4 regions of the Methylobacterium sp. CM6241 genome follow, and region 3 is predicted to be linked to each of the others. Evidence: predicted binding sites of a transcription regulator. Region 3 holds the regulator's gene; each other region holds the start of a gene.
What was found. Region 3 encodes LexA, which represses DNA repair genes until DNA is damaged. Its sites were predicted from a motif close to TGTTCNNNNTGTGTTCNG; they were not measured.
Positions count from the first base shown of each region.

Region 1: a site for LexA is predicted at 2,345-2,362, ahead of ACYQR9_RS02260 (putative DNA modification/repair radical SAM protein). Genes of this name have one in related genera too.
Region 2: a site for LexA is predicted at 1,379-1,396, ahead of ssb (single-stranded DNA-binding protein). Genes of this name have one in related genera too.
Region 4: a site for LexA is predicted at 3,377-3,394, ahead of parE (DNA topoisomerase IV subunit B). Genes of this name have one in related genera too.

Region 1 covers NZ_CM139246.1:470,747-475,507, forward strand. The annotation lists gene ACYQR9_RS02250 (TAXI family TRAP transporter solute-binding subunit) at 1-1,290, opposite strand, end outside; gene ACYQR9_RS02255 (RecX family transcriptional regulator) at 1,380-2,024, shown strand; gene ACYQR9_RS02260 (putative DNA modification/repair radical SAM protein) at 2,380-3,594, shown strand; gene ACYQR9_RS02265 (UdgX family uracil-DNA binding protein) at 3,594-4,761, shown strand, end outside.
Region 2 covers NZ_CM139246.1:4,329,127-4,333,887, forward strand. The annotation lists gene ACYQR9_RS20240 (HAD-IA family hydrolase) at 1-189, shown strand, start outside; gene ssb (single-stranded DNA-binding protein) at 680-1,246, opposite strand; gene ACYQR9_RS20250 (NADP-dependent oxidoreductase) at 1,427-2,443, opposite strand; gene ACYQR9_RS20255 (DUF4174 domain-containing protein) at 2,619-3,023, shown strand; gene ACYQR9_RS20260 (hypothetical protein) at 3,108-3,629, opposite strand; gene ACYQR9_RS20265 (phosphodiester glycosidase family protein) at 3,911-4,639, shown strand; gene ACYQR9_RS20270 (hypothetical protein) at 4,650-4,761, opposite strand, start outside.
Region 3 covers NZ_CM139246.1:2,276,996-2,281,756, forward strand. The annotation lists gene ACYQR9_RS10540 (ComEC/Rec2 family competence protein) at 1-1,894, shown strand, start outside; gene lexA (transcriptional repressor LexA) at 1,888-2,625, opposite strand; gene ACYQR9_RS10550 (GntR family transcriptional regulator) at 2,992-3,684, opposite strand; gene oxc (oxalyl-CoA decarboxylase) at 4,472-4,761, shown strand, end outside.
Region 4 covers NZ_CM139246.1:3,809,365-3,814,125, forward strand. The annotation lists gene ACYQR9_RS17905 (outer membrane protein) at 256-1,086, shown strand; gene parE (DNA topoisomerase IV subunit B) at 1,273-3,363, opposite strand; gene ACYQR9_RS17915 (PhoX family protein) at 3,662-4,761, opposite strand, start outside.

The sequences.
Region 1 (4,761 bases), 1.8 Mb from region 3:
GGCGTTCATCGCGCGGGTGTCGACATTGCGCTCGCGGGCGTGCTGGACGACGTCGGTGACGAGATCGTCGGTCTCGCGAACGAGGCCGTCCAGCTGCTCCCTCGTGGTGGCCGAGCGGATGTCCCTGAGGATGTCGAGCAGCCGGTCGAGGACCACGTCCACGCGCTCGCGGCGCTGGCGGGCGAGGCGCTGGCCGAGCCAGGCGATGCCGGAGCCGATCGTGCCGCCGAAGAAGGCGAGGAGGTAGACGTAATCCTCGTAGCGTTCGAACAGGGTCTGCTGCTCGCGCTCGAAATAATCGACCGCGCCCGGATGGTTGGGCAGGCGGGCGCTGGTGGCGGCCACCGACGTCTCGAAATCCGGAGCCTTCATCAGGTTGGCGATGGGGGCGTTCGGCGCGAGTTTCGAGCGCCATTCGAACAGGTGCTGAGTCACGGACGCCACCGAGTAGCGGCTCACCGCGCCCCGCGCCATCAGCCGGTAGGAGGCGCCCACCGTCTTCACGTCCTCATCGGGGCGCTTGGGCCGGCCGCCGAACGTACCCGCTGGGATCGTCGCCGATTGCAGTTCCGGCATCCGCTGCACGATCGCGTCGCCATCGGGGACGGAGACGATGGTGATCTTCTTCTCGTGGGACGCCATCTCCACCGCCCGCACCGTGGAAATCGCGGCCTTCGAGGTCGGGGCCGCGATGACGGCGACGGCATCCACGGTGCCGGCCTGCAGGGCGGCCGTGACCTCGCCGGGCTTGAGCGGCACGAGGGCGATATGGCTGGCGGCGAGCGTCTGACCGGGTTCGGGCGCCGGCACGGCCGTGAAATCGTAGAAGGCGAGGAGATTGGTGACGAAGGGCCGGTCGGCGGCGTGGCGCTCGACGATGCCGAGGCGCTTCTTCGCAAGGTCGGGGAAGCTCTCGATCTCGCTCGCTTCCGGCGTGGCGATGAGCAGCGTCTCCTCGTGCAGGAGGGCCAAGGTCAGGCCGTTATCGGGCAGGAACACGTCGGGTCGGACCACGGCGAGGTCGGCGCGACCCGCCTGGAGCGCCGCGGCGCTGTCGCGCACGTCGTCATAGGCCCGCACGTTGAGGCGCACGTCCTCCCGTGCCCGGCTCAAGGCCTGGGCGTAGGTTTCGAGCAATTGCGCCTCGGCCCCGTCGCGAGGACCGACCGCCACCGTGAGAACGGTCGGGCGCGACAGGTAGACCACGGCGGCCGCCAGGACGGCGAAGCCGAGGCCGAGCGCGACCAGGAGCCACTCGCGCTTCAGGAGGAATGCCGGCATGACATGCATGCGTCCTCTCGGGGTAAGACAGGAAACCGGTTCACGGTCGAGACGATGCGCGACATGATCCTGAAACCTGTCCGAAGCGTGATGAACCGATGAACGCTCGAAACGTTGCAGCGGGTCGGCCTGGGCCCTCTCGTGAGGCAAAAGCTACGCCCCGCGAGGCAAAATCTGATACCCGCGAGGCAAAACCTACGCCGCCGGTCACGGCCGCGTATCTGGAGCGCGTCGCCCTGCACTATCTGGAGCGCTACAGCGCCTCCGTGGCGATGCTGCGCCAGACCTTGGAGCGCCGGGTCGCCAAGAGGTGCCGGCTCCGGGACGAAGACCCGGCCGCCTTCGCCGAGACCGTCGCCGCCATCGTGGAGCGCGCCCGTTCCTCCGGCCTCGTGGACGATGCCCGGTTCACCGCCGCGCGGGCCGCGACCCTGCGTCGGCGCGGGACCTCCGCCCGCGGCCTCGCGGCCAAGCTCGCCGCCAAGGGGGTCGACCGGACGCTGATCGCCGAAACCCTGGAGACCGAGCGCGACCGGGGCGAGGAGGAAGGCACCAATGCGGAAGAGGTGGCGGCCCGCGCCTATGCCAAGCGCCGCCGCCTCGGCCCGTTCCGCCGCCCCGACCTCCGTGCCGCCCACCGCGACAAGGATCTCGCCTCGATGGCGCGGGCCGGGTTCTCGTACGGATTGGCGAAGGCGGTCGTCGATGAGGAGGTGAATGCGGAGGACGGGCTCGACCGGTGATGGAGGTATCTCCGTCAGCCGAGCGGTGCTTCCGCCTCTCCCCGCACGCCTAGGGCATTCACACCTCTCGCGCGCTACGCGGCCCTCCTCCCCAGCGGATCTCGGGCCTGCCCGAGATCCGTCGAGCTTGTGGGGAGGAGTTGGAGGTGGGGGTGGTTGGGCGACCCTCACGCTGCGGAGGCTGGCGGAGCCACCCCCACTCCTAACCTCTCCCCACAAGGGGGAGAGGGACGCGCGATGCCTGCTGAACGCGGCGGCTCCACGCGCGGGGAAAGGGGCCTGCGCACCCTGCGGCATTTCCGACCCGGCCCGACAAAAACTTGAACGAAACACGAACGACGCGCATGTCCCTGTCATGGACGAGACCCTCGCCAAGAAGCTGCGCATCCTGGCCGATGCCGCGAAATACGACGCCTCCTGCTCCTCGTCGGGGGCACCCAAACGGGTGGCGGGCAAGGGCGAACTCGGCTCGACCACGGGCGCCGGCATCTGCCACGCCTACACGCCGGACGGGCGCTGCATCTCGCTCCTGAAGATCCTGCTGACCAATTACTGTCTGTTCGATTGCGCCTATTGCGTGAACCGGCGCTCCTCCAACGTCGCTCGCGCCAAGTTCACCGTCGAGGAAGTCGTGACCCTCACGGTGGAGTTCTACAAGCGCAACTATATCGAGGGTCTGTTCCTCTCCTCGGGCATCATCAAGTCGCCCGACCACACGATGGAGCTGCTGACGCGGGTGGCCAAGAGCCTTCGGCGCGACCACGGCTTTCGCGGCTATATCCATCTGAAATCGATCCCGGAGGCGAGCCCATGGCTGGTGGAAGAGGCGGGGCTCTATGCCGACCGGCTCTCGATCAACCTCGAACTCCCCACCGATGCCAGCCTGCACCGGCTGGCGCCGGAGAAGAACGGCCCGGTCATCCAGAAGGCGATGAAGCAGATCGGCGCGCGGATCACCGAGGCGAAGGCCGAGAAGCGCCGGTTCTCGCCCGCCGGCCAGTCGACGCAGGTCATCGTCGGCGCGGACACCACCACCGACGAGGCGCTGATCCGCAAGAGCGCCCTTCTCTACGGTTCGTTCAACCTGAAGCGGGTCTATTACTCGGCCTTCAGCCCGATCCCCGACGGCTCGGCCATCCTGCCGCTGAAATCCCCGCCGCTTCAGCGCGAGCACCGGCTTTACCAGGCCGATTGGCTGATCCGGTATTACGACTTCTCCGCCGACGACGTGGCGGATGCCGCCGAAGACGGCATGTTTTCCCTCGACATCGATCCGAAACTGGCCTGGGCCCTGAAGCACCGGGGGCGTTTCCCCGTGGACGTGAACGTCGCCGACCGCGAGATGCTGCTGCGGGTGCCGGGCCTCGGTGCGCGTGCGGTGGACAAGATCGTGAAGGCGCGCCGCCACACACGGCTGCGCCTCGACGACGTCGCCCGCCTGACCTCCGGCCTCAAGCGCGCCCGCCCGTTCCTGATCGCCGCCGATTATCATCCGGGCCCCGGCGGGACCGACCGGCTGGACCTGCGCGCCAAGCTCGTCGAGCCGGCACGGCAGCTGAGCCTGTTCTGATGGACCGCGATGGTGAGCATCACCCTCCCCCCTCTGCGGGGGAGGGTGCCTGCGGAGCAGGCGGGAGAGGGGACGACCTTTCCGGAGATGGCGCTCCCCTCTCCCGACCCTCGCTCACGCGAGGGCCACCCTCCCCCGCAGAGGGGGCAAGGTCGGGTGGATCACTCCAAACGATCACCCTCCGCGAGGGCGCCGATCTCGACGGGTTCCGCACCGCAGCGCGCCGGCTCGCCGCCGCATCGGTCCCGCCCGATAGAGTAGTCTGGTCCATCGGGCAGGCCCCCGGCCTGTTCGGACAGGTCTCCCAGCCAGAATCCGGCTCCGATGCGCCACTAAGCCTGCCGCGCGCGGCGGCCGACCTGATCCGCATGGTCGTCCCGCATCGCGATCCCGAGCGCTACGCCCTGCTCTACACCCTGATCTGGCGCATCACTCACGGCGAGCGTGGCCTGCTGGAAGTGGGAAGCGACCCGCTGGTCCATCGGCTGGACCGGATGCGCAAGGCCATCGCCCGCGACCTGCACAAGATGCACGCCTTCCTGCGGTTCCGGCGGACTGAGGCCGACGGTGTCGAGCGCTTCGTCGCCTGGTTCGAGCCGGACCATCACATCCTGGAGGCGGCAACCACGTTCTTCGTCTCGCGTTTCCGGTCGTTGCACTGGACGATCCTCACGCCGGACGGCTCCGCCCATTGGGATGGGGAGACCCTGACCTTCGGCCCGCCGGGACGACGCGAGGATGCGCCCGAGGCCGACGGGTTCGAGGCCGGCTGGCGCGATTATTATGAGAGCACGTTCAACCCCGCCCGCACCAACCTCGCCGCCATGCGGGCGGAGATGCCGAAGAAGTATTGGCGCAACATGCCGGAAACAGCGGCGATTCCCGGCCTCGTCCGCGCCGCCTCAGCCCGCACGGAAGCCATGATCGAACGGGAGCCGCAGATGCCGACCAAGCGTAACCCCGCCAAGGCCGTCGCCGCCATGTCCGACCAGGATCCCACCTCCCTGGAGGAGCTCAACGCCATCATCCGGCGCTCGGAGCCCCTGGTGCCGGGCGCGACCCAGGCCGTCCTCGGCGAAGGCCCTGCCCATGCCGCCATCGCCTTCGTCGGCGAGCAGCCGGGCGACCAGGAGGATCGGCAGGGCCGCCCCTTCGTGGGACCGGCCG
Region 2 (4,761 bases), 2.1 Mb from region 3:
GAGATGGCAATGATCGCGATCCACCCTTGGGACCTCCACGGCGCCAGGATCGCCGGCCTCATGACAGGCTATGTCGCTCGTGGCGTGCCGTACTCACCGGCCCTCGAGGTACCGGATCTGACCGGGGAGACCCTGCTGGAGGTCGCATCGGAGATGGCGCGGCTCGGGCCGTCGCAACCCGACGCCTGATGCTTACCCCCTGATCGGGCACCCGCCGGTCTGCTCGGTCAGCGGCTGCTGGAGTCACCCATCTCCTCGACGCCTGTTCCCCCCTGTTCATGAGGAGGCGATATGAGGCGCGACGTGCTCCCTCTCCTTCCAGGCAGGGCCATCGCATATGCCGATTCGCCTGTCAGAAACTCGGTGACACCACCCCGTCATCCCGGGTCCGCGCAGCGGAGCCCGGGATCCAGAAACACAAGTGGTGCAGGACTTTACACTTTCGGCGGCTCTGGATTCCGGGCTCGCCTTTGGCGACCCGGAATGACGGCGTGGTGTCATATGCGATCGCCCTGCCTGTAAGGAGAGGGTTGGGCGAGGTGTGGTCCATCTTCGAAAAGGTCACACACCTCACCCTGTCCCTCTCCTTCCAGGAGAGGGGACCCGCGCTGCTCGCGAGATGTGTGACTCTCGTAATGCGTCCCGTCCGTCGGATGCCGAGGACGGGAACGGCAGATCCCTAGAACGGGATATCGTCGTCGAGGTCGTAATTGGGCTTCGACGAAGCCGCCGCCGGCCGACGCTCGCCGCCCGAGGAACGGCCGCCGCCGTATTCCCCGCCGCGATCGCCACCCCGGTCTCCCCCGCGATCCCCGCCACGGCCGCCGCCGTAATCGCCGCCGCGGCTGATCTGGCCGCCGCCCTCGTCGTCGGCGCCCATTTCTCCGCCGCCGCTACGGCCGTCGAGGAGCGTGAGTTCACCACGGAAGCGCTGGAGCACCACCTCGGTGGTGTATTTCTCGACGCCGGACTGGTCCGCCCATTTCCGGGTCTGGAGCTGGCCCTCGATATAGACCTTCGAGCCCTTGCGCAGGTACTGCTCGGCCACGCGGGCGAGGTTCTCGTTGTAGATCACCACCGAGTGCCACTCGGTCTTCTCCTTGCGCTCGCCCGACGCTTTGTCCTTCCAGGATTCGGACGTGGCGATGCGCAGGTTGACCACGGGATCGCCGGAGGCGAGGCGCCGGGTCTCGGGGTCGCGCCCGAGATTGCCCACCAAAATCACCTTGTTGACGCTGCCGGCCATGCCGCTCTCCTCTCGATCGATCTCACTGACGGAAGGGCCTCACACGCCGTCCGTCCCGTTCGCCCTTCATGAACTTCGGACAGGCGGCCCGCAATCGGGAGGGCGAATTTGTCCCCATCGATCACAGGTCGATGTTCTATCTTTGTTCGTTTTGGCGCGCAAGGATCGCGCACTTGCTGGTCACGCGATCCGCACCAGCATCTTGCCGAAATTCCGGCCCTTCAGCAGCCCGATGAAGGCCTCCGGCGCCGCCTCCAGTCCGTCGACGATGTCTTCCCGATGCTGGATGCGCCCTTCTCTCAGCCAGGTGCCGACCTCACTCAGGAACTCCTCTTCCTGGTCGGCGAAATCCCACACGATGAAGCCGCGCAGGGTCAGGCGCTTGGTCAGGATGGCGCGCATGATGACGGGGCTGCGGTCCGGCCCCGGTGGCAATTCGGTGAGGTTGTAGCCCGAGACGAGGCCGCAGACCGGAATGCGGGCGAAGTCGTTGAGGAGCGGCAGTACGGCGTCGAACACCGCGCCGCCGACATTCTCGAAATACACGTCGATTCCGTCGGGGCAGGCGGCGGCAAGCGCGCCGGGCAGGTCGTCGGTGCGGTGATCGACCGCCGCGTCGAAGCCGAGCACGTCGGTGAGGTAGGCGCATTTCTCAGGACCGCCCGCGATGCCGACGGCGCGCGCGCCCTTCAGCTTGGCGATCTGACCGACGAGGGAGCCTACCGGCCCGGCAGCGGCGGCGACCACGACGGTCTCGCCCGCCTTCGGCTGCCCGATGGTGAGGAGGCCGGTATAGGCGGTCATGCCCGGCATCCCGAGGACGCCGAGCGCCGTGCTGACCGGCGCCGCCGCGGGATCGAGCTTGCGCAGCCCCTGTCCCTTGGTGACCGCGAAATCCTGCCAGCCCCCGAAGGCGGTCACTACGTCGCCCTCGTGGAAATCCGGATGCCGCGAGGCCACCACCTCCGACACGGTGGCCCCGACCATGGGCGCGCCGATGGCGACAGGCTCGGCATAAGATTTCGCCGCGCTCATCCGTCCGCGCATGTAGGGATCGAGGGAGAGGAGGCGGTTGCGGAGCAGCACTTCCCCCTCCCCCGGCGTCGGTGTGCGGCTCTCCTCGAGCCGGAAATGCGCGGCGGTCGGCTCTCCGTGCGGACGGGAGGCGAGGACGATGCTGCGGTTCACGGCGACCATGATCTGACGCTCCGGTTGTGATGACGAATCCGCTGAACGGGCGTGCGGGAATCGAGGGACATTTCGACAAGGCCGATCTGGCTCGGGTGTTCCGGTTGCGCGTTGCGGCACCGCCCGCGCCGAGCGGCGTTGACGCCCATGGGCACATGCCCGTCACCTCGATCGGTATACCCGGATGGCCCGCCCGCTTCTCCTCGCCAGTATCGCTGCCATGTCCGGCCTTGCGTCGCAGGCACTCGCCGAAGATCCCCTCGCCGCCCATCGCTGGACATCGCGCGTTCTGGTCATCGTCGCTCCGGACGGTGAAGATCCGCGAATCGAGGAGCAGAGACGCGAGGCGCGGGCGCGACGGGCGGATTACGCGGAGCGCGACCTCGTCGTGGTGGAGGCGATCGGGACAGGCGCCGAGGCCAAAAGCATCCGCAACCGCTTCGGGATTGGGGAGCGGGACTTCCGTGTCGTGCTGGTGGGCAAGGACGGCGATGCGAAGCTCGTCGAAGCCGCCCCGATCCCGGCCCCCCGCCTGTTTTCCACTATCGATGCCATGCCGATGCGCAAGGACGAGCGAGGCCGGCGATAGCGTATGGGTTGGCCGAGGGGGCAACGAAAAAGGGACCGCCGAGGCGGTCCCTTTCCTATTGAAGTCATCTCGAACGAGACCGGCTCAGTAGCAGCGCTCGACCAGGACCCGGCGAGGTCCGTAGGGAGTCCAGCGGGTGCGCGGGACGGTGTAGCATTCGCCACCGTAACCGCCGTATCCGCCATAAGCGGCCGGGGCGTAACCATACCCGTAGGCCGGGTATCCGCCATAGCCACCGTAGCCGCCATAGAGCCCGCCAGCGGCGAGGCCGAGGCCCACACCGAGGCCGAGACCGCCGAGGCCGTAGCCGTAGCCACGACCGTAACCGCCTCGCCAGCCGTAGCCGCGATGCCCACCCCAGCCGCCGCGATAGCCGAAGCCCGCGCTCCGGAAGCCGCCGCGATAGCCGCCGAAGCCACCGTGACCGAACCCACCGCGGCCGAAGCCGCCATGGGCGAATCCACCGCGTCCGAAGCCGCCATGGCCAAACCCGCCACCATGGCCGAATCCGCCGCCATGGCCGCCCCAGCCACGGGCTTCCGCCGTCGCCGGGATCATCGCCAGAGCGCCGACCATCGCGGTCGCTGCCAGAACAATGCGTTTCATCGTCTTGTCTCCAAAGACAGGTTCTTGTCCCCAGTGGTTGCAGAACGCCCCGGCTCCGCAAAGAGTTCATGGCGCATTTTGTCCCGCACCGGCCGCGCCGATCACAGCTCGGTGAGACGGGCGACCGTCACGCCTTGAAAACGCCTCCGGTTTCGGGCGAGGACACCCCGCGCCACGCCGTCCGCATGGGACGGCGGACGGTTCGTTCGCCCCGGGATTCACCGATGACGTCAACGCGATCCAACCTTGCCCGTGCTGTTGCCCGAGCCTTTGCCGGAGCCATGCTCCTCGCGGGCGTGGCCGGACTCGCTTCCCTGCCCGCCGGGGCCGCGCCGACCACAGCCTCTCCGTGTAAGGCGGTGCAGTCGGAGGGCGAGACCTTCACGATCTGTACGGTGGATCTGCGCCGCGAGCGGGTCCGGGTGTTCTGGCTCGGCACCGACGGCCTGCCTTATTCGTCGCTCTCGACCCTGGGCGAGAAGATCGGGCCGAAGCTCAGCTTCGCCATGAATGGCGGCATGTACGACAAGGGCCAGGCGCCGGTCGGCCTCTATGTGGAAGAGGGCCGCGAGATGAAGGGCGTCTCCACCGCCAACGGGCCGGGCAACTTTCACCTCAAGCCCAATGGCATCTTCTACGTGAAGGGCGAGCGCGCCGGCGTCGCCGACACGGCCCGCTACCTGCGCCAGAAGATCAAGCCGGATTTCGCCACCCAATCGGGGCCGATGCTGGTGATCGACGGCAAGATCCATCCGAAGATCTCCACCGACGGGCCGAGCCAGAAGATCCGCAACGGCGTCGGCGTCCGCGACGACGGCCGCACGGCGATCTTCGCCATCTCGGAGCGCCCCGTGACCTTCGGTTCCTTCGCCCGCCTGTTCAAGGACACGCTCGGCTGCGCCAACGCGCTGTTCCTCGACGGCAGCGTGTCCAGCCTCTACGCGCCGGGCATCAACCGCTCCGACATCAGCCGGCCGCTGGGGCCGCTGGTGGGGGCGGTGGCGAAATAGGGCGGCCGGATCAGGCCAGCCGAGCCCGCTTGCCGAAGGCGACCCTGAGCCGCGCCTTGGCGAGTTCGGCGATCTCCGTCATCGATTCGATCCGCACCATCGGCATCTCCGCCCCGATGAGG
Region 3 (4,761 bases):
GACGATTGCCCCGCTCACCGGATTGGTGGAAGCCCTCGACGAACGGGAAGTCGGCGCCCGCCTGATCGTTCTCGTGGAAAGTTTCGGCAACCTCCCGCCGGATCGCCGGCCCACGCGGGTCCGCGTTTCCTACAAGAAGGCCCTTGCGCTGAAGCCCGGCGATTTCATTTCGGCGACGGCACGGCTCCTGCCGCCGCCCGACGCGGCCCGCCCCGGCGGATATGATTTCGCCCGGGATGCCTATTTTCGCGGGATCGGTGCCGTCGGTTCCCTGGTAGGCAAGATCGACGTCAAGCCTCCGCCCAGGCCTTTGCCGCGCTCCGTAGCGCTGGCAGCCGCCGTAGACGACGCCCGCAACGCGCTGACCCGGCGCATCACCGACGCCAATGGCGGGCAGGCCGGCGCGGTGGCCGCCGCCCTCGTAACGGGCAAGCGCGGCCTCATCAATGCCGAGACCAACGAGGTTCTGCGTGCGGCGGGAATCTACCACGTCGTCTCGATTTCCGGCCTCCACATGGTGCTCGCAGCTGGCGTCGTGTTCTGGCTCGTCCGCGCGCTGCTCGCCCTCGTTCCGGGGCTCGCCCTGGTTTGGCCGATCAAGAAGATCGCCGCCGGTTTCGCCATGGTGGGTGTCACGGCCTATTGCGTCTTCTCGGGCTGGGATATCGCTGCCGAACGCTCGCTCATCATGACGTTGGTGATGCTCGGCGCGATCCTGGTAGATCGCCCGGCTTTGAGCATGCGAAACCTCGCGCTCGCTGCCCTCATCGCCCTCGCGCGAGAGCCGGACGGGATTCTCGGCCCGAGCTTTCAGATGTCCTTCGGCGCGGTAGCCGGCCTCATCGCTTGCGCCGGTGCGCTCAATCGCTGGATGCCGCCACGCGAAGGTGCGGGCCTCTTGGCCCGAACCTGGCGGTTTCTGGCTGTCGCGATCCTTGGCACGCTGGCGACGACCTTGATCGCCCAGATCGCCACGGCGCCCTTCGCAACCTATCACTTCCAGACCGTCCAGCCCTTCGGCATCGTCGGCAATGCCCTGACCTTGCCCCTCGTCTCCCTGGCGGTGATGCCGGCGGCGGTTCTTGGGATCCTCGCCTATCCCTTCGCACTGGACCAGCCGGTCTGGTGGGCGATGGGGCTCGCCGTACGCGGGATGCTCACGATCTCCGGCTGGATCAGCGGGTTCGGACACGCCACCCTCGTCGTCCCGGCCTATGGCAGCACGGCACTCTGCCTGCTTGCTCTCGCCCTGCTCCTGCTGGCACTTCCCGTCTCGAGCTTACGCTGGATCGGCCTTGCTCCGGCCGCTCTCGGTGTCGTGCTCGCTACCATGCCGCCGCGTTACGACGTCTACATCGACCGTGAGGGTGGCGGTGCAGCCTTCCGCGACGGGGACGGCCGATTGAGCATTCTCGGCAGCCCGCCGGCCTTCGTCCTCGAACAATGGCTCAAGGCGGATGGCGATTCGCGGAAGGTCGCCGCCGTCGCAGCCTCGCCGAGAAGCCGATGCGATACCGTCGGATGCGTCGTCGAGTTAGGGCCGGGTCGGATCGTCGCCCTCGTCAAGGACAAGCGGGCCTTCGCGGAGGATTGCGAACGGGCGAGTGTGATCATCGCCCGCCGGGACGCTCCCAAAGACTGCAGGGCCGGCTTCGTCATCGATCGCGCATACCTGGCTCTACGCGGCGCCACCGCCATCCGTTACGGCCCCGAAGGACCGCAGGTCACGTCCGCCCACCAACCTCATTCTCGTCCGCCATGGCGGCGGGCGGTCGCCGTCGTCACGCCGTCCCCTTCGCCTCCGAAGGAATCGGGACCAAGTCCGAAACCCATAGAACCCGAGGGCGACGACGGCGATCCGTCATCCGAAACGCAGTCGGACGGGCTTCAGTAACGACGGACCAGGCTGACGAGTCGCCCCTGGATCTGAACACGATCCGGACCCAGAACCCTCGTCTCGTAGGCTGGGTTTGCCGCTTCCAGAGCGATGGAGGAACCGCGGCGACGCAGGCGCTTCAATGTGGCCTCTTCATCGTCGATGAGGGCAACGATGATGTCGCCGGTATTCGCAGTGTCCTGCTTCTTGATCACGACAAGATCACCGTCGAGGATACCCGCTTCGATCATCGAATCGCCACGGACCTCCAGAGCGTAATGTTCGCCGCCGGCCAGGAAGTCCGGTGATAGCGTCACGGAATGGCTCTGGTTCTGTATGGCGGAGATCGGCGTGCCGGCCGCGATCCGTCCCATGACCGGGATCGTGATCGACCTGCCGCTCTCGTCCTGGGCCTGGGTCGTTGGCTGGCGCAGGGACGGCATCGCCTTGGACCGACCGCCTTCGACGACGCTCGGCGTGAAGCGGCGAACTTCACCGGCGGGAGCGGGCTTCGACGCCGGTGCACCGGTCAGGCTCTCAGGCATCCGGATCACTTCGATCGCCCTGGCGCGATTCGGCAAACGACGCAGAAATCCGCGCTCTTCGAGGGCCGTGATCAACCGGTGGATCCCCGACTTCGATTTGAGATCGAGGGCGTCCTTCATCTCGTCGAAGGAGGGCGGGACGCCACTCTCCTGCATCCGTTGTTGGATGAATTGGAGAAGATCCAGCTGCTTACGCGTCAACATACAGATCACTCTTCCACTGAAGCCAATGGCCGCGACTAACGCCGCTGAAACAAAACACGAACACGGTAAACGTTCCGCAAGTGTTCTGCAAGGGTTCCGTTAACCCGGTGGTAGAGTTTGTTCCTGACGCGCAATGTTCCGCTCAAGGCGCCTTACCGCGGGCCGGCTTGGCGTCCGCCGGTATCACCCGCCGGGCCCTTCAATCATCCGAAGGGGCTTCGTGCCGCGGGGGCTTACCCCGCCCCTTTATGGCGGGCCTTCGCGGTGTCCGGCGGAGCCGCGCGCCCAGTCCCCGCCGATGACTTTGTCGGTCACCGACGGCCGGGGAGCCATGCGATGTGGCGGGTACTCTGGCGGCAGCGTCGATCAGTCGAGATAGTCACCATATTTCTCGACATGGCTGGCTAGGCCGAGGCCGTGCTCGCGCACGAGGCGTTCCGCCAGATCTGCATCCCGCGCTTCCAATGCCTTGATGATCGCCACGTGTTCCTTGATCGAATTGGCCGCGCGTTCCCCCTGACGCAGCGCGGTGTTGCGAATACCGCGGACATGCATCAGCAGGTTGCTGGTGATGTCTTTGATCACGTCGCACTGGCCGAGCGAAATGATCTTCTGGTGGAAGCGAATGTTGGCTTCCGAATACTCGTCGAGATGATCCGACGGGCGCCCTTCATAGAATTCTGGAAAGTGCTCACGCAGGCAGTGAAGTTGTTCGTCGGTGGCCCGCTCGCAGGCGAGGCGCGCAGCCATGCTCTCCAAGGCAGACCAAGCCTGGATCATGCTGACAATTTCTTTCTTCGACTTCTTGATGACGAAGACACCGCGACGGGCCTCGAACCGCACGAAGCCTTCCTGCTCCAATACCGTCAGCGCTTCGCGCACAGGGGTGCGGCTCACGCCAAGGTTCAAGGACAGCTTTCGCTCATCCAGGCGAACCTCTTCACGCTGATTATAAATGTTCATGTTCGTGATTGCTTCTTTGAGCGCGTCATAAGCCAATGCACGCAAGCTTGAAGTCGCAACGATAGGCTTTACTTGAAATGTGTCGGTTTTAACCATTTTTCATGCCACCTAGAATAATTTAAACTCGCACACGCGGGCGAGCACACTTGGTGTGAAGCATGCCAAACTCGCGTTTGAAATACAAGGAATGCCTCGGCCCGCTCAAAGCTCTTAACATAAGCTGAGTGGCGCTTTCCTCGCTACGGGTCGAAGAGCAGACTTCCGATTACCATGAAGGAAGGAGTTGTATTCTTCCCGTGTCGACCGGCCATGCGAAGCCTCGCGTTCGAGCGATCCGATGCTGATCGGCACAATCGTGCAAATCCGTTTGACAGTTGGTATTTGGTATGCCACCAATTGCCTATCGGGTCGGAGGGCTTACAGCAGTTCTTGACCGTTAGATCGGGTCAAAGCGTCTTTTCAGTTCGAGGCAAGCGCGGGATCGCCAGCCGGCGAACGCCGCTCGACTGGCGGTAGGCATTATAAAACATGGTGATTTGGTTGTGTCCACCATCGACCCCATCAAGTCACCGCAAAGATTAAGCTGCGCGGAATACCCAAAGAGATCATAAATTTTTGGATTCCCGTTGAAGAAAATCCACGCCCCGTCGAGGGAGAATGAAACGTCACGCTGGCCGACTTCACTGCAACGCCAACTCCAAAGTCACTGCCAGGACGACGATCTAACGTCGAGGAATCCCGCGGTCTCCGAAGCCGCATCCCAATCGGGTTTGCGCCGCACGAGAGAACCAAATCCCGCGGCGGAAAAGTTCACGTCATCGGTTCGCCGACTTTGCGGACCGCCAATCAAAATAAAACGTCAAAGAACCAGGGAGAGAACACGATGTCAGCTTTGGCCCAGAGAATCGATGTCGACGTTTCGGCCGAGCCGGAACTCACCGATGGCTTCCACCTCGTCATCGACGCGCTGAAGCTCAATGACATCAACACGATCTACGGCGTGCCCGGCATTCCAATCACCGATCTCGGTCGCCTCGCCCAGGCCGCAGGAATGCGGGTCATCTCCTTTCGCCATGAGCAGCATGCTGGCAACGCCGCCGCCATCGCGGGCTTCCTGACGAAGAAGCCCGGCATCTGCCTTACGGTTTCCGCGCCGGGCTTCCTCAACGGCCT
Region 4 (4,761 bases), 1.5 Mb from region 3:
AACAAATGGTTGTAGAAGGTGCGGAGCGGATGTCGCACCGGTGGATCTGGATCATCGGTCGCTCTGAAGGAGAAATACCCTCAGGTGCGCCAGAACACGTGGCCGATTCCCAATTCCTCACCTGAGTCTAACCTTTACCCTTCGTTGACGGCTGCTGCTGTATTCGATGGATGTTGTTGCAGGAATGCGACAGACCTCACGCCCGACCAAGCCTACAAGCGCTCAGGCTTAATGCCCATCAGGACCAGACACACAATGAAAAGACTGCTTCTCGCTACGACCGTTCTCGCCGGCCTGACTGCTGTCGCTTCGGCCGCCGACCTTCCCCGTCGCGCCGCTCCGCCGGTCTTCGTTCCGGTCCCGGTCTTCACGTGGACGGGCTTCTACGCCGGTATCAACGCCGGTTACGCTTTCGACGCCGGCAAGGAAGGCCCCAACTCCTTCCCGGTGGCGAGCCGCTTCACCGCCGCTGGCACCCCGCAGGTCGCCACTTTCAGCAAGGACAGCCAGGACGGCTTCTCCGGCGGCGCGCAGATCGGTTACAACTACCAGTTCACCCCGGGTTCGGGCGTGGTCGTCGGTATCGAAGCCGACGCCCAGTACCTCGATTTCGGCGCCAAGCGTCGTGACTCGGGCGTCGTTGCCGCTCCCGGCTTCGCCATCAACGACCCGCGTGGCCTCTCCAGCCTCGACTTCTTCGGTACCGTCCGCGGTCGCCTCGGCTACGCTTTCGACCGCACCCTCGTGTACGGCACCGGCGGCTTCGCTTACGGCGCTGGCAGCACCGACCGTAGCTTCGGCGGCTTCCAGGGCAACGACGACTTCCGCACCGGCTACGCCGTCGGCGGTGGTATCGAATACGCTCTCCCCACCGACTCGTTCTTCAACTTCTTCCGCGCTTCCGCTGTGACGCTGAAGGTCGAAGGCCTGTACGTGAACCTCGATCGCGGCACCCGCAACCAGGGCGCCTTCATCATCAACACCGCCGCCAACAACGCTGTCGTGCAGTCGATCAGCAGCGGTCGTCGCGACGACGAGTTCGCCGTCGTCCGCGCCGGCCTGAACTACAAGTTCGGCACCTACTAGGATCGTCCATGATCTCCGCGCAGTCCTTCTCGAGGGCTGCGCGGCTCAGGATCGTCCAAACGAAAAACCCGGCCTCGCGGCCGGGTTTTTTGCGTTGGTATGGGTTCGTCGCACAGTGACGGGGAAGCGGTGCTTCCCCTGTCTCATGCCAGACCTCGATCAGCCCGCCTCAACCCGCACTCGGCATCAGATGTCGAGCACGGCCTCGTCGGCGAAGGCGGCGCGTTCGGAGATGAAGGCGAAGCGGGCTTCGGGCTTGTTGCCCATCAGCCGCTCCACGGCGTCGCCCGTGGAGACGCGCGCCTCGTCGAGGACCGCGACGCGCAGAAGGGTGCGCTTCTTCGGGTCCATGGTCGTCTCCTTCAACTGCGCCGGCATCATCTCGCCGAGCCCCTTGAAGCGGCTGATCTCGACCTTGGCACCCTTGAACGTGGTCTTGATGACCCGCTCCTTATCGGCATCGTCACGGGCATAGGCCGTCTTCGCGCCGTGCTGGAGGCGGTAGAGCGGCGGGATCGCGAGGTAGAGATGACCCTTGTCGATGAGCTTGGGCATCTGGCGATAGAAGAAGGTGATCAGCAGGGATGCGATATGGGCGCCGTCGACATCGGCGTCGGTCATGATGATGACCTTCTCGTAGCGAAGATCCTCGCCCTTGTAACTGTTGCCCGTGCCGCAACCGAGCGCCTGGGTCAGGTCGGAGATGAGCTGGTTGGCGCCCATCTTGTCGCGACTGGCCGAGGCCACGTTGAGGATCTTGCCGCGCAGGGGCAGGATCGCCTGGCTGGCGCGGTCGCGCGCCTGCTTTGCCGAGCCGCCGGCGGAATCGCCCTCGACGATGAAGATTTCCGAGCCGGCCGTACCGGCCTTGGAGCAATCGGCGAGCTTGCCCGGCAGACGTAGCTTGCGGGTCGCGGATTTGCGCGCGACCTCTTTCTCCTGGCGTCGGCGCAGGCGCTCCTCGGCCCGGTCGATCACCCAGTCGAGAAGTTTGTTGGCCTGTGCCGGGGAGGCGGCGAGCCAATGGTCGAACGCGTCGCGGATCGCCGTCTCGACAATCCTCGAGGCTTCCACGGTGGCGAGCTTGTCCTTGGTCTGGCCCTGGAATTCCGGCTCGCGGATGAAGACGGAGAGCATCGAGGCGCAGGTCGCCATGACGTCATCCGTTGTGACGGAGGTCATGCGCTTAGCCTGGCCGACGCGTTCGGCATGTTCGCGTAGGGCCCGCAGCAGGGCGACGCGCAGGCCGCTTTCATGCGTGCCACCCTCGGCGGTGGGGATGGTGTTGCAATAGGAGTGCGAGACCCCGTCCTCCACCACCATCCAGGCGACGGCCCATTCGAGGGAGCCATGGCCACCGGGCTTCGTCACCTTGCCGGCGAAAACCGCATCGGTGACGAGTTCCTTGCCCTCGAGATCGCGGGCGAGATAATCGCGCAGGCCGCCGGGGAAGCGGTGCACGGTCTCTGCCGGGACGTCGTCCATCCCCTCGATCCGGGACGGCGCGCAACGCCAGCGGATTTCGACGCCGCCGAACAGGTAGGCCTTTGACCGGGCCATCTTGAACAGCCGGCGCGGATCGAATTTCAGAGCTCCGAAGATCTCGGCATCGGGATGGAAGCGCACCCGGGTGCCGCGACGGTTCTGCACCCGGCCGACCTCCACCAGAGGCCCCTGCACGTGGCCGCGCGAGAACGTCTGGCGGTACAGGGTCTGGCTGCGGGCGACCTCGACCTCGAGGCTGTCCGAGAGGGCATTGACCACGGAGATGCCGACGCCATGAAGGCCGCCCGAGGTCTCGTAGACCTTCGAGTCGAATTTTCCGCCGGCGTGCAGCGTCGTCATGATGACTTCGAGGGCGGATTTGCCGGGGAATTTCGGATGCGGGTCCACCGGGATACCGCGTCCGTTATCGGTGATGACGAGGTGGCCCGTCGCCTCCAGTTCCACCTCGATGTAGCTGGCATGGCCGGCCACAGCCTCGTCCATGGAATTGTCGATCACCTCGGCGAAGAGATGGTGCAGGGCGCGTTCGTCGGTGCCGCCGATATACATGCCCGGCCGGCGCCGGACGGGCTCCAGCCCCTCCAGCACTTCGATCGACGAGGCGTCGTAGCCGGCCTCGGCTGTTTCGATGGGCGCCTTGTCGAGGGGCGCCCGGGCGGCGGAGGAAGCCTTGGCACCGCGAACCGGCGCCTGGCCGCCTGCGAACAGATCGCTCGGCCGGCCGACGGCGGGGGCCGCAACGGCCTGGCGTGAGGTCTCGCGCTGAGTCATGTGCCAACCATACAGGAACGAAACGGAAACGTGAAGCGCCGCCATGAGGGCGCGGGAGGTCTCTCCCCGTGTTCCTGCACAGCTTGCGCCGATTCCCTTAACGCTGTGTCGTCGGGATTTCGGAGGGACCGTCGCGGTCGCTACGCCCTGCCCTTTCCCGGGGCGCTATCCGTACCCCTGCTGGCACTCTGAAGGAGTTGCGGCGCAATGGGGGCGAGTTCCACGACGCCGGTTCGACAGGGCCGCCATTCAGCGGCGACGGAGGGGGATCCAGTGTCCAGCTGGAAAGGCCGAGCGGTCAGCTTCCGACCCGGCCGCCCCCGCGCTTCGTGATGGCGACGATGGCCGGGCGGGGCGGCATCGCATCGTCGAAATCCGGCCACCGGGTCGAGGGTGCCTCGAACGTGGCGGGGGCGGCCTTCGGATCCTCCTCGTCGGCCTCGCCGGGATGCTGGACGGCGACGAAGAACGTGGTGTCGTCCGGTGTGAAGTAGGGGCCGCACATCTCCGCGCCGTTGGGCACCCGGAAGAAGTGCTTGCCGGTGCCCCGTCCCTGCCCGTCCGTCTCCATGGCCCAGATTCCGTCGTTCCGGCCCGTCTTCGATGGCGAGTTCCCGTCGGTGGCGACCCAGAGCCGACCCTGTCCGTCGACCGAGCAATTGTCCGGCATGCCGAACCAGCCGTCCTTCGTCGTCGCGGAGGAGAAGGTGGCGCCGACCGTAGCGATGGAGGGATCGCCGCATTTGACGAGGATCTCCCAGGCGAAGCCCGGTGCCGCATGGTCGCCCTCGTCGGGGGTCAGCTCCACGATGTGGCCGAAGCGGTTGTCGGGCCTCGGATTGGCGGCGTTCACCTCGTCGGGTTTGCGTTTCACGTTGTTGGTGAGCATGACATAGACCTTGCCGGTCTTCGGATTGGCCTCGACGTCTTCCGGGCGATCCATCTTGGTGGCGCCGAGGAGGTCGGCGGCACGCCGTGCCTCGATGACCACGTCGGCCTGGGAGCGGAACCCGTTCTCCGTCGTCAGGGGGCCTTGTCCGAAGACCAGCGGCATCCAGGCGCCGCGTCCGTCGGCATCGAACCGGGCGACGTGGAGCGTGCCGGAATCCAGGATATCGCGGTTGGCCCGCCGGTCGGCGAGATTTACGGCCGCGTCCGTCACGAACTTGTAGACGTAGTCGAAACGCTCATCGTCGCCCTGGTAGACCACGTAGCGGCCGCTCTTCGAGACGATGCCGGCGGCGCCTTCGTGCTTGAACCGGCCCATGGCGGTGCGCTTCGTCGGGACGGAGGCGGGATCGAACGGGTCGATCTCCACGACCCAGCCGAAGCGGTTCGGCTCGTTCGGCTCTTTGGACAGGTCGAACCGCTCATGGAAGCGGCCCCAGGCATAGGCGT